3 regions of the Paenibacillus sp. ACRSA genome follow, and region 1 is predicted to be linked to each of the others. Evidence: riboswitches for the same ligand, from Rfam matches in the RefSeq annotation. Region 1 holds a riboswitch; each other region holds the start of a gene.
What was found. A riboswitch is a leader RNA that binds a small molecule or an ion and turns the genes downstream of it on or off. The one in region 1 is predicted to bind thiamine pyrophosphate.
Positions count from the first base shown of each region.

Region 2: linked by a shared signal. The riboswitch ahead of thiM (hydroxyethylthiazole kinase) and the one ahead of MH215_RS19870 (ABC transporter substrate-binding protein) in region 1 are both predicted to bind thiamine pyrophosphate.
Region 3: linked by a shared signal. The riboswitch ahead of tenA (thiaminase II) and the one ahead of MH215_RS19870 (ABC transporter substrate-binding protein) in region 1 are both predicted to bind thiamine pyrophosphate.

Region 1 is NZ_JAKRNP010000007.1:104,400-108,456, forward strand. Features, by position in the region: gene MH215_RS19860 (ABC transporter permease) at 1-154, opposite strand, end outside; gene MH215_RS19865 (thiamine-binding protein) at 154-447, opposite strand; gene MH215_RS19870 (ABC transporter substrate-binding protein) at 661-1,701, opposite strand; TPP riboswitch at 1,917-2,028, opposite strand; gene MH215_RS19875 (VOC family protein) at 2,186-2,572, opposite strand; gene MH215_RS19880 (DUF2798 domain-containing protein) at 2,800-3,300, shown strand; gene MH215_RS19885 (S1 domain-containing protein) at 3,333-3,518, shown strand; gene serS (serine--tRNA ligase) at 3,814-4,057, shown strand, end outside.
Region 2 is NZ_JAKRNP010000003.1:759,087-763,143, reverse strand. Features, by position in the region: gene thiE (thiamine phosphate synthase) at 1-57, opposite strand, end outside; gene thiD (bifunctional hydroxymethylpyrimidine kinase/phosphomethylpyrimidine kinase) at 57-866, opposite strand; gene thiM (hydroxyethylthiazole kinase) at 857-1,681, opposite strand; TPP riboswitch at 1,908-2,008, opposite strand; gene MH215_RS12875 (radical SAM/SPASM domain-containing protein) at 2,478-3,353, shown strand; gene MH215_RS12870 (pectate lyase) at 3,704-4,057, shown strand, end outside.
Region 3 is NZ_JAKRNP010000007.1:277,411-281,467, forward strand. Features, by position in the region: gene MH215_RS20655 (iron-containing alcohol dehydrogenase) at 1-841, shown strand, start outside; TPP riboswitch at 1,150-1,247, shown strand; gene tenA (thiaminase II) at 1,369-2,031, shown strand; gene MH215_RS20665 (ABC transporter ATP-binding protein) at 2,028-2,789, shown strand; gene MH215_RS20670 (ABC transporter permease) at 2,786-3,544, shown strand; gene MH215_RS20675 (ABC transporter substrate-binding protein) at 3,568-4,057, shown strand, end outside.

The DNA of each region.
Region 1 (4,057 bases):
GATCCGCCTGTGAAGCTGCTTCACGAGCAATGTCTGAAGGTGCAGGTAGCATCCACTTTTCAATATGAAATAGCGAGACGGCTCCTTGCCATATCGCAATAAAGAGAATAACCGCCACGAGGGGCGGCCATACGCTTTTGAAGTAGGCGTGCATTAGCGATATTTCTCCGTTAGTTTATCCATGCTGAAGCCGGCACCGCCGCTATGGGCGATTTTGATCTGGGAGATGATGCTTGGGCTACCAGCGTCCACAAGTGCTTCATGCATTTTGCGAACAACGTCCAGCAGTTCCTCCAGCTCACCTTCCATCGTTGTTTCTAGAGGGTTGACCTGATATTTCACACCAGATTGTTGAATGACTTCAATCGCGCGATCTACATACGGGTATGAGTCCTCACCATTTGGCGTCTTCGGGATAACTTGAATACTGAGTAATGTGCTTGCCATGGAGTTCACGGCTCCTTTCGAGTTGGGTTGTATAAGTTGAATCAGCTTTACACTTAACACTCCGATTGCAGTACCCTCTTACTATCACTGTTATCCCCGGATTTCATGAATAAATTTTAAATGGAGTAAATCCGGGGATAAAGGTGAGCGCTCCGCTTCTCCAGATGGGTTCTGCACTCTTCGTTTGTGTAAAAAGTTCAACTTAAACAATAATTATTGGGGTAAGAAATCGTTCGTATATGCCTTGCTCACATCGATTTGTTCATCCAGCAGTTTTTTGCTGTACATCCAGTCCGTATAGTTCTGCCATACTTCCTGTTTCTGTTCGCCCCAGCGTGGTGCATCGTCTGTGTATTTCGGGCTAAGCCACTTCTGGCTTGCAAGCACAAGGTCTTTATCGAGATCCGGTACGGCTTTGATCAGAATATTAGCGGCGTCTTCGGGATGATCAATCGCATATTGGTATCCTTCGGACGTGGCTTTCATGAACGCTTTAACCAGTTCAGGATCGTTCTCAATCGTGGTTTCATTTGTTACCAATACAGGTGTGTAATAGTCGAGTGCTTCGGAGTAGTCTTTGACATACAACATGTCGATCGGCTCTCCGCGAAGCTCAGCCTCAATCCCAGTCCATGCATAGAAAATCCAGGCAAAATCGATATCGCGTTTCACGGCGGTGAAGAAGTCGGCATCACCCATGTTAATGTTTTTCACTTTGGACACGTCAGCGCCTTCGCCCTCCATAATGGATTGCATTACCGCTTCCTCTACTGGGGAGCCCCAGCCTCCATAGGTTTTACCTTCGAAGTCTTTAGGGGATTTAATGTTCCGATCCGTCGGGGCTGCAAATCCGGATGTATTATGTTGAATAACGGCAGCAATCGAGACGAGCGGTACACCTTGGGTACGCGCCTGAGTTACACTTTCCTGATAACTTACGCCAAAAGGAACCTCATTCGAAGCGACCATCGTGTCAGCGCCGCCAGCACCAGGTTGCACGATCTCCACGTTTAAGCCCTCGGCTTCGTAAAATCCTTGATCTACCGCTGCATATAAGCCGGTATGGTTCGTATTCGGTGTCCAGTCCAGTACAACTTTAACATCCCGGAGTGCTGCGTTATCACCTTCACTATTGTTCTCGGTGTTGGTATCTCCGTTAGATTGGGCAGGGCCAGCTTCCTTGCTTCCGCAAGCCGTGATTGCAATCAAGGTTACGCATAGGAGCAACAAGCCGATCGTTTTACGCCATCTCATCTTCATTCTCTCCTTCATGTTGTCCGCCTAAATGGCGAGGGTTCTCCTTGGCTTCATATCCAAGCATCGTGCATAAATCAACAGAATTATACCGGCTATGATCTGGATGTCGTTTTTTTATGTAACGTGATATGCAAAAGAACATAAAAAAAGCGCCCCGGATTCCGGGACGCGTGCAGGCGTTAGAGAAGTAGCGCGCAGCGATATAGCTGGGCCTATTCGATATACTCCGATTCCTACGCTGGCATGATCCAGATCAGGTCTAAGGGTTAGTATCTTGTGGGATACACTCTCAGCCGGCCAATTCCGACTCCCCTGGGAAACTATGAAGTTAAGGGTATTACTAGGTGTAATTATAGGACAGCGGGCAGAACGTGTCCAGTCATGAACTGGAATATCCGATGATGGATCTTACGAAGTGGATCTAAGCTATCATAGATGCTACCTGTGCGCCAATCGGGATCATTAATAGATCCGTTTACCTTTAACGCTGGAAGAATTCAATCCATTCCTTCTCTGGGCCATAGATGAAGAAGTAACGATAACCGTTCGGTAGGGTGATAATCTCTCCATCAATAAATTCGGCCTCCGTCGCTCGTATACGCTGATATTCAGCATCAAGATCCTCCACATGAATCGCAAAATGATGCACAGTTCCTTCGGAGGGAAGTTTGTCGCTATATCCCTGAATGAGCTCGATTTCAGTTTCATCACTGCCATTGAATCCGAGGAAAGCAAGTTGGATGACACCATTGGTATGGGTAACGCGGTCTTTCAGCTCAAGCCCAACGATTTCGGTATAGAAACGAAGCGTGGTCTCCAGATCACGGACAGCGATACCGATGTGGTCGATACGTTTTTGAAAGCTCATTGTACAGTAATCCTCCTAACTGATTCGTGAATATGGTTTACATTTTAAGGAGTATCATAGGGGTATAAATCCGGGTTGTCAAATAGGGAAAATGAGTTTATGTAGATGAAATGTTCTATATTTCAATATAAACATAAAGGTATATTATCAACGTTCACAAAGTGTTCACTTATGTGACCCTATTCCTCATCTTTATAATTGTCCAAGTAGAAGAGAGGATGAGAGAATTGCCAACAACAAAGAAAGAACATACGTATTTTGGATTGATGATGTGCACAGGAATGGTAGTCGTTATGATGACTTTCAATTTACTGTATAACGGATTAATGGGGAGTATGTCTCCGCTAGAGATTTTATTTCAGTTTGTTCTATGTTTTATTGTAGCTTTTGTGGTGGAAAGCTTTATCGTTGGGCCGGTGGCTCAGAAAATTGCCTTTGCATTGCCATTCAACAAATCGAATAAGGTGATTGGTATTTTGACGATTTCCGTATGTATGGTTGTGGGGATGGTTCTGATGATGTCGATGTATGGAATGCTTACGGCGTATCTTGCCAATCAATTGAACGGAAAGTCTCTCGTAGAAACGTATCTTCACACCATACTGCGGAACTTTAGTCTAGCGCTACCGTTACAGTTGCTTATCATTGGGCCGCTCGTTCGATATATATTCGGTAAATTCCTAAAAGCTAAAGGGAATGTGGCTCCCTTTGTTAATACAGAAGCTTAATTGGAAAATAGAGGAGAAAAGTGTTAATATTTTTGCCATCAAGAATATTAACAGGTGGTGAAGAAACTGGTCGAATTCGATACTCGAACGTCACAATGCACGGCATGTCAATTGATGATCGCAAGACATTTCTGGATGTAACAACAGATGAGAAGATGATCGAGACATCCGTTCAGGGTATAGATCGGGATAATAATGTGGTTTATAAGTATGACTGAATATAAAATCGTTATCCTTCTTTATCACTTGCATTTAAACGATACTTTTGTATATACTGATAAACAACAATTACAGATCGGAACATGCCGTTGAAGAGCATCCAACTCGGAGGTGTTTTCGCCAGGGGAGCGATATTTCCCCAAGTTAACCGGAACCGCCCGTTATCGCGGACCAAGCGGCTGGAGCAGTGAACGAACTGTTTCGGCAAGTTGGGTGGCACCGCGAGCAGAGCGCTCCTCGTCCCAAGGGATGAGGGCGCTCTTTGTATTTTTACAGCCAAAGGAGACGGTGACCATGCTTGAAATGAAGTGGATCAGAGCGCATGCAGAAGAGGTGCAAGCGGCGGCAAATGGAAAGAAAATCAATATTAACATTCAAGAACTGTTAGAGCGAGACGAGGAACGCAGAGCGTTATTGCAGGAAACCGAAGAAGGTCGCAGGGTGCGTAACGCGTTGTCGGCGGATATTGGCAGAATGATGCAAGCAGGTCAGCGTGAGCAGGCAGAGGGGCTGCGTAACGAGGTAAAACAACGGAATG
Region 2 (4,057 bases), on a different contig from region 1:
CATCACCAAATACACCTGCATTGCGCGTCGCACCGCGTCTGCATTCAGCTCATGCATCACTGCTCACCTCGCTGCCTGCGCTGATACGCAAAATGATTCGTCGGCCCATGTCCAGCTCCAATGCCGAGCTCATCTTCTATGGCTGCCTGAATAAATGCTCGCGCAGTCGTAACGGCAGCCAGAACGGATGAACCCTTCGCTAGTTCAGCTGTAATGGCAGCTGAATAGGTACAGCCCGTTCCGTGGGTATGAGGAGTCACGATACGAATATTCTCTAGATAGTGAAAAGACTGCCCATCATAGAGTACATCGATAATCATACCACCCGTATCATGGCCGCCCTTGATCAGGGCATACGTGGAACCCATCTGCACAAGACGTCGGGCTGCCTCTTCCCGATCACTTAAATTTCGAATGGCCATGCCTGTTAACAGTTCAGCTTCAGGGATGTTTGGCGTGGTGATCTGTGCATGCGGGATCAGCTCCGTAATCAGTGTCTGAATAGCCTGTTGCTGAAGCAGCGGGGCACCGCCCTGAGCTACCATAACGGGATCGATGACCAGATTAGACCATTCATAATGGCGCCATTTCTCGGCAACCAATTGAATAATTTCTGTACTGTAGAGCATGCCTGTTTTTACTGCATTTGGCTTGAAATCAGCGCCGGTCGAATCGAGCTGTTGGGCTATGCCTTCATACGAAATGGGAAACACACCTTGAACGCCCGTCGTGTTCTGCGCCGCAATGGCAGTGATCACGGTCATGCCGTATACATCAAGTTCCTGAAAGGTTTTGAGATCGGCTTGAATCCCAGCGCCGCCGCCATTATCTGATCCAGCAATCGTTAGAGCCTGAGCTATACGCATGGTGTATCTCCACCTCCATTGCTGTGGCGAATAAGAGCACGCTGCTGTAGTTCCAACGGGGATACATGGTCGAGTTGGTTCAACAGCTCGATCTGGAAACTGCCGGGGCCCTGGCTCTCCGTACGATCTGCAGCAATCTCAGCGGCAACGCCGTAGAAGGCGAGGGCTTCTACAACGCTATCCAGAAGCTCCTTGTCATCAGTTGCCACAGCTGCAAATGCACCAATCACAGCACTGAGCAGACATCCCGCACCTGTGACCTGAGTTAAGAAGACATGACCGTTACTTACCAGATAGGTCTGATGTCCATTCGTAATGACATCTTCGCGACCTGTGATCACAACGATACAGTTTAACTGTTGAGCTGCCCGCTCGGCTATTCCGATACGATCTCCTTCACCTTGTCCAGCATCTACACCTTTGCTATTCCAATGCTCACCAATTACATTAGCGACTTCTGCCACATTGCCACGCAAGATCGTGAGACGTAGCTCACGAACGAGCATTTGCACCTGCTCAGAGCGATAGGATGTCGCACCAGCACCAACAGGATCAAGCACGACAGGCACTTGATGGGTGTTGGCAGATATACCAGCGAGCAGGATGGACTGCACAACATCTTTATTAAGTGTGCCAATGTTGAGGACGACCGCGCCGGACATTTTCGCAACATCGGCAACCTCCTCGTGTGCATAAGCCATAAAAGGTGATGCTCCAAGTGCAAGCAAGCCATTGGCTACAAAGGGAGCTACTACAATGTTGGTGATATTGTGCACTAACGGATTCTGAGTGCGTATACGTTCCAAGTAAGACATCTGTGTTCCTCCTTAAATTCATTTTCATAACTTACTAGCATTTCCCAGAATTACATGTAGGCCAAGCGCCTGAGATATGCTATATTCTGACCTGCGATGACTCATTTTTTATCCTAAAAATGCAAAAAGCCCCGCCCATTTCCGGAGAAATGAGTGGGGCTGTAGATTCAATTCGCAATTGGTTTTCATCATCCATATTCTGTATGATGAAACGCATTATGTTTATTGAAAGGCCGCTCCACTTCCCTCCGCTGGTATGATCCAGATCAGGTTCAAAGGGTCCGAAAGTTCATTCGTCTCAGCCGTTAGGCTCCCCCAGTGCATTGCTATATTCAGTTATAAGAGGTTGTTCCAAAAGTCCAATTTTGATTACGAATGATGCCATTAGCATCATCAGCATCGAATATGGGATTCAGCCGAAATAAGTGGGATGCTTACGAAGTTTGTTTCCTTCGGAAACAATGTAGTTGCTCACGTAGCTATATCTACGCTCCGCTACTCCATTTCTAGCTTCATCCCATCTTCTTGGTACTGAAAACCGTACTTTTTGAACAGGTATTTATAGCTCCAGCATATATCACATGCAAGTCAGATGTAAAGAAGGGATGTGCCAGATGTTTGCTTTGGCCGAGCAGCAGGAATCTGATTTGAAACGTTGTTGTTCCCTACTTCCTAACCCGATATAATAGAGGTTGTTCCAAAAGAACACTTTGATCGCGCACTAGTGAAAGTGTTATCGTTATATCACGAAATGAAGGTGGGACGCTCTCCCTCCGGAGAAGAATGGGGATCCGAGTTGAAAACATTCAAGAAAGTCTACATCGAAATTACAAGCATCTGTAACTTGGCGTGCAGCTTCTGTCCGCAGACCAAGCGTGCCAAAAATTTCATTGACCCTGACGTCTTTAATAATATACTGGATCAGATTAAGCCACATACCAAACACATATATCTTCACGTCAAAGGTGAGCCGTTACTGCATCCCAAAATCGATCTGCTGCTGGATTCTGCACACGAGAAAGGGTTCAAGGTTAATATTACGACCAATGGTACGCTGCTGCCCAAGACACAACATAAGCTGCTAGGCAAGCCAGCGTTACGTCAGATGAACTTTTCCTTGCACAGCTTCGACGGACATGAAGGCTCGACAGACCGTGAAGGATATTTGAATAACATATTGACCTTTGTTCGTGAAGCGGTGAAACATAATGTTATTATTTCATTCCGACTATGGAACCTGACACAAGATAACTTCACGAATGCTCAGATGAACCGAAACCGGGAAACGCTTGAAGTATTGGAGCGAGAGTTTGACTTGGATTTTCGGATCGAAGAAAAGGTTTTACCAGGTAGCGGTGTCAAAATCGCTCCGAATGTATACCTCAATCAAGATCATGAATTCCAGTGGCCAAGCTTGGATGCACCAGAGGATGACGGCAAAGGCTTCTGTCACGCACTTCGTAGTCAGGCTGCTGTATTAGTGGATGGCACGGTTGTACCGTGTTGCCTGGATGGCGAAGGTGTAATTAACTTAGGCAACGTACATGAGAAGTCCTTCTCAGAGATCGTTGATGGGGAACGAGCCAACAATTTAGTATATGGATTTTCCAAGCGGGAAGCTGTTGAAGAGTTGTGCCGCAAATGTGGGTATCGCCAGCGGTTTGGAGCATAGTTAGCATCGTTAGACATAACAAATATTCAATTGAGATCACGTTATCTGGTTACAGATGGCGTGATTTTTTGCTGTTTTTGCACAATATTCATGTGTTCATCTGCCCTAAATAGAGCATATATGAAGTTCAGAATAGCATACTGCTCGGATAACCCAGCGTACAAAATGTGCTGATAAGGGAGGCTCCAAGGCGAATACCAAGACATATCATCTAATGATTATTCTCGTTACATTCCTTATTTGGTAGGATCAGGATACGTTCCAAGCAGAGGTGCACATCTGGGGGAACCGTGAGGACAAGCTTAAGCTTATGCGCCACCAATTCATATGAATAGAGGAGGACATGTTCGATGAAAAAATTGTTAACGGTGTTATTGTCGGTTGGTCTGGTCGCTTCCGTATTTGGGGCAATCCCTGCGTCTGCTGCTCCCGAGATTGTGAAGACAACCATCATTGTAGAGAAAGGCAAGACGTATGATGGAAAAGGGAAAAGCGTCGCTGCCGATCCGAATACACTTGGTGATGGCAGTCAGAAGGAAAATCAAAAGCCTATCTTTCGCCTTGAGGCAGGCGCCACATTGAAGAACGTAGTCATTGAAGCTCCAGCAGCTGATGGCGTGCACTGTTATGGAAGCTGTAACATTGAGAATGTCACCTGGAAGGATGTTGGAGAGGATGCATTGACCTTGAAATCATCAGGAACG
Region 3 (4,057 bases), 170 kb from region 1:
AGAACTAACATTTGAACAAGCTGCTGTTCCGTTTTCATTGCCAGAACTGCGAACCAAAGCAAGATTCATTGGCATACCGACAACCAGTGGAACCGCAGCAGAAATCTCAAACCTTTCTGTCATTACGGACGAACAAACAGGGATTAAATATCCTTTGGCGGACTTTGGGTTAACTCCAGATATCGCGATTATTGATCCTGTTTTAGTTACTCATATGCCGCAACATATGATTGCTTACAGTGGTATGGATGCAGTGACGCATAGCATTGAAGCGTATGTGGCTAAACCACGTACGATTTTTACGGATGCACTCGCGATTGAAGCAGCTGAAGCACTGAAGGATCACTTGCTTGCTTCCTTTCAAGGCGATCTGGCTTCCAGGGAGGAAGTTCATTACGCTCAAGCTATGGCCGGTATGTCCTTTGCTAATGCAGTCTTAGGGAATGTACACAGTCTGGCACATAAGAGTGGTCCGATCTTCAATATCCCTCACGGATTAGCGAATGCAATCTACTTGCCCTATGTAATCCAGTTTAACCGGAAAGTCGTAGAAGATCGTTATGCTAACCTTGCAACTCGATTGAATTTGAAGGGGAATAATGCCCAGGAACTAACGGATTCTTTAGTGGAGTGGGTGCGTAAAGTTAACCGTGATATGGGACTTCCTGCTACATTACAAGAATTCGGGATTGAAGAAGACGTATTCCGGAATCATGTAGAAGCCATGGCAGACAATGCAATGAAAGATCCATGTACAGGGACAAATCCACGAGAAACGTCTGCTGAACAAATGAGAAAATTGTATGAATCCGCCTATTATGGCGTAGATGTTAACTTCTAAGTCAGATTCTATTACGATTTGAAATCCAATAAAACATATGAAGCCTAGCCGATCTATAAAATTGGTTAGGCTTCAAGTATGTACGTCCAGATACAGATTTCGTCAATCGCTGGGGAATTTCTAATCTCTCAAAAATCCATCAGGTTCCGAAAAAAAGATTCTCTATACGTAACGGATCGACATGAAAAGTAAGACATCTATAAAGAGTTACTGCAAAGCGCCTTGACGATGTATATAGCCATTGATATACTGATCGAATAGTTAGATAATTTGTTTTCAGTGGTTTAAGAAACATAATAATTACATATAACCGTTTGCGAGGGAGCCTTAACCGGCTGAGAGGGTGTAAAACCGACCTTACCTGATTTGGATAATGCCAACGTAGGAATGCAACGATGAAATGCTGTTATTTGGGTTGCCCGTGGGCATTCCAAACTATAGTTTATTTATCTGCGAAACGTCCTATGGATGTTTCGCTTTTTTTGTTGTTGGAAAAAGGGGAATTACATTACGAATTGGAGGAACAAATGTTGACTATATCAGAGCGATTATATAAGGCAGCACAGCCTGTGTGGAAGGAATGTCACGAGCATCCCTTTGTGAAAGGGATTGGAGATGGCTCCTTAACAATTGAACAATTTCGATACTATTTGCTCCAAGATTACTTATACCTGTACGATTACGCCCGTGTATTTGCGCTAGGCATCGTCAAGTCGAAGGATCCCAAAGTCATGCAGCTTTTAAGCAAAAGTGTTGATAACATTCTGAATGGTGAAATGAAAATCCATCGTTCTTATATGGAGCGGTTAGGAATCACGGAAGATCAAGTTTTTCAGGTGAAACCTTCACTGAAAAATGTAGCCTACACTAACTATATGCTCGCTGTTTCACATGCAGGTGGCATAGCAGAAGTGCTCGTATCCATCCTGGCTTGCTCATGGAGCTACGCTGAAATTGGTCAAGTGCTTGCTCAAGCGCCAGGTGCAGCTGATCATGCTTTCTACGGGGAATGGATCACAGGTTATGCTTCCCCTGAATACCATAGCAGCAATCAGGCATTAGTTGAATTAACGGACAAGCTATTAGAGGGCTGTAGCGAGGAAGCATATCAACGGATGGAGGATATTTTCGTGATGTGCAGTCGCTTTGAGCTTGATTTTTGGGAGATGTCCTGGAGGCTGGAGTCTTGAGTTCACTGACGTTTCAGAATGTGTCCTATCAATATGATGCTGAACCTATAGACATAATAGACAACCTGTCTTTTACAATTGAGGCAGGATCATTTCACAGTATTGTTGGCGCCTCGGGCTGTGGTAAAAGCACGATTTTCCATCTCATTAACGGCCTACTTAGGCCAAAATCTGGTTCAATACGGATTGATGGGGCTCCGATCGGGGAAAAAAAGCATTACTGCGGCTATATGCCACAAAAAGACCTGTTGTTCCCTTGGAGAACAGTAGGAGAGAATCTTGGATTGCCTTTGGAGATTATCGGAGGTTACACCAAGGCTGAGTGCAAGGAGCTTATTGCTGACGCACTTCATAATGTAGGCTTAGATCATTGTCATAACAAGATGCCTCACGAACTTTCAGGCGGCATGCGCCAACGAGCTGCATTTGCCCGTACAATGCTCACGGGATCCGATTTGTTATTGCTGGATGAGCCGTTCTCTGCGCTGGATTTTCTAACCGGCATTACAATGCAAGAGTGGTTGCTTGATCAGTGGGAACAGCACAAGAAAACAATTATCTTTATTACTCATAACGTGGACGAAGCCTTATTTCTTTCGCAAAGAATACTAGCTGTGACGAGTGCCCCGATAAACCATTTAACAACGATTGATATACCTAACGGGTACCACCATTCAAGAGAATCTCTTGCTTCACCAGAAATATCTGCATTGCGTAACGAACTGATTCAATCGTTAAGGACGAATGTAATCTTATGAAAAAATCATCTTACACTCATAATCTTCCTGCCCTAATCGTTCTATTTGCTCTGCTGATGGTCTGGCAACTGGGAGCAATGAATTTGAACGCTGCTTATATTTTGCCTAGCCCGGTTCAAATATTTGAAAAAATGTGGGAGCTTCGCGAACCCTTATTTACCGTTCATTTGCCCGCGACTTTGCTAATTACGAGCATTGGTCTTGTATTATCCATCGTATTAGGCGTTGCACTAGCGATCCTTATGGACGTAAGTGTGTTGATGCGTAAGTGTCTATATCCCATCGTTGTAGGTTCACAGACGATCCCGACCACGGCCATTGCTCCACTATTTGTTCTATGGTTTGGGTATGGCATATGGAGCAAGGTACTCGTGTCCGTTTTAATAACCTTTTTCCCAATTACAATTACGGTATACGATGGTTTACGCAGTACCCGTATGGATATGAAGAAGCTTCTAATTACATATGGTGCCACTCCGTGGGAAATTTTCCTGAAACTCAAAATCCCTTATGCACTGCCTTATTTCTTCTCAGCTATCAAAATGGCAATTCCGATTAGTGTCATTGGGGCAGCGATTGGAGAATGGCTGGGTGCACAGAGTGGGCTGGGATATTTTTCGCGTCGAATGATGACGCAGCTTGACGGTGCGGGAGTGTTTGCACCCATTGTATTGTTATCCGTTGTTGCTATGGGTTCGGTTGCCGTAATCACACTGTTAGAGTGTCGTTTCGTTCGCTGGCGTGGGGAGTCATAAATAGATATGGAGGAAAGAAATTCATGAGAAAAACAAGAGCCATTCTTACAATGATACTGATCTTACTCGTGTTTAGCGCATGTACTAATCAGAATACATCTTCATCTACGACTAGCTCATCTACACAGAAATTACAAGAAGTTAATGTGGTGCTGGATTGGTATCCAAACGCCTTGCATGCGTTTCTCTATGTAGCGATAGATAAAGGGTACTTCGAGCAAGAAGGATTGAAGGTAAACCTGCAATTCCCGTCTAACAGCAATGATGCAATTTCACTTGTAGCAGCTGGAAAAGCAGATATTGGCTTGTATTATCAACAGGATGTCATCATCACAAGAGCGAATCAGAACGTGCCTGTCAAATCAATCGGTGCGGTTGTGCAGTCTCCGCTAAATGCCATCATTTCTTTAGCAGAGAAGAACATAACTTCTCCCAAAGATCTAAAGGGCAAAACGATTGGTTACTCAGGAACAGAATTATCTGAGGCTCTCATTCGTAGTGTCATGAAACATG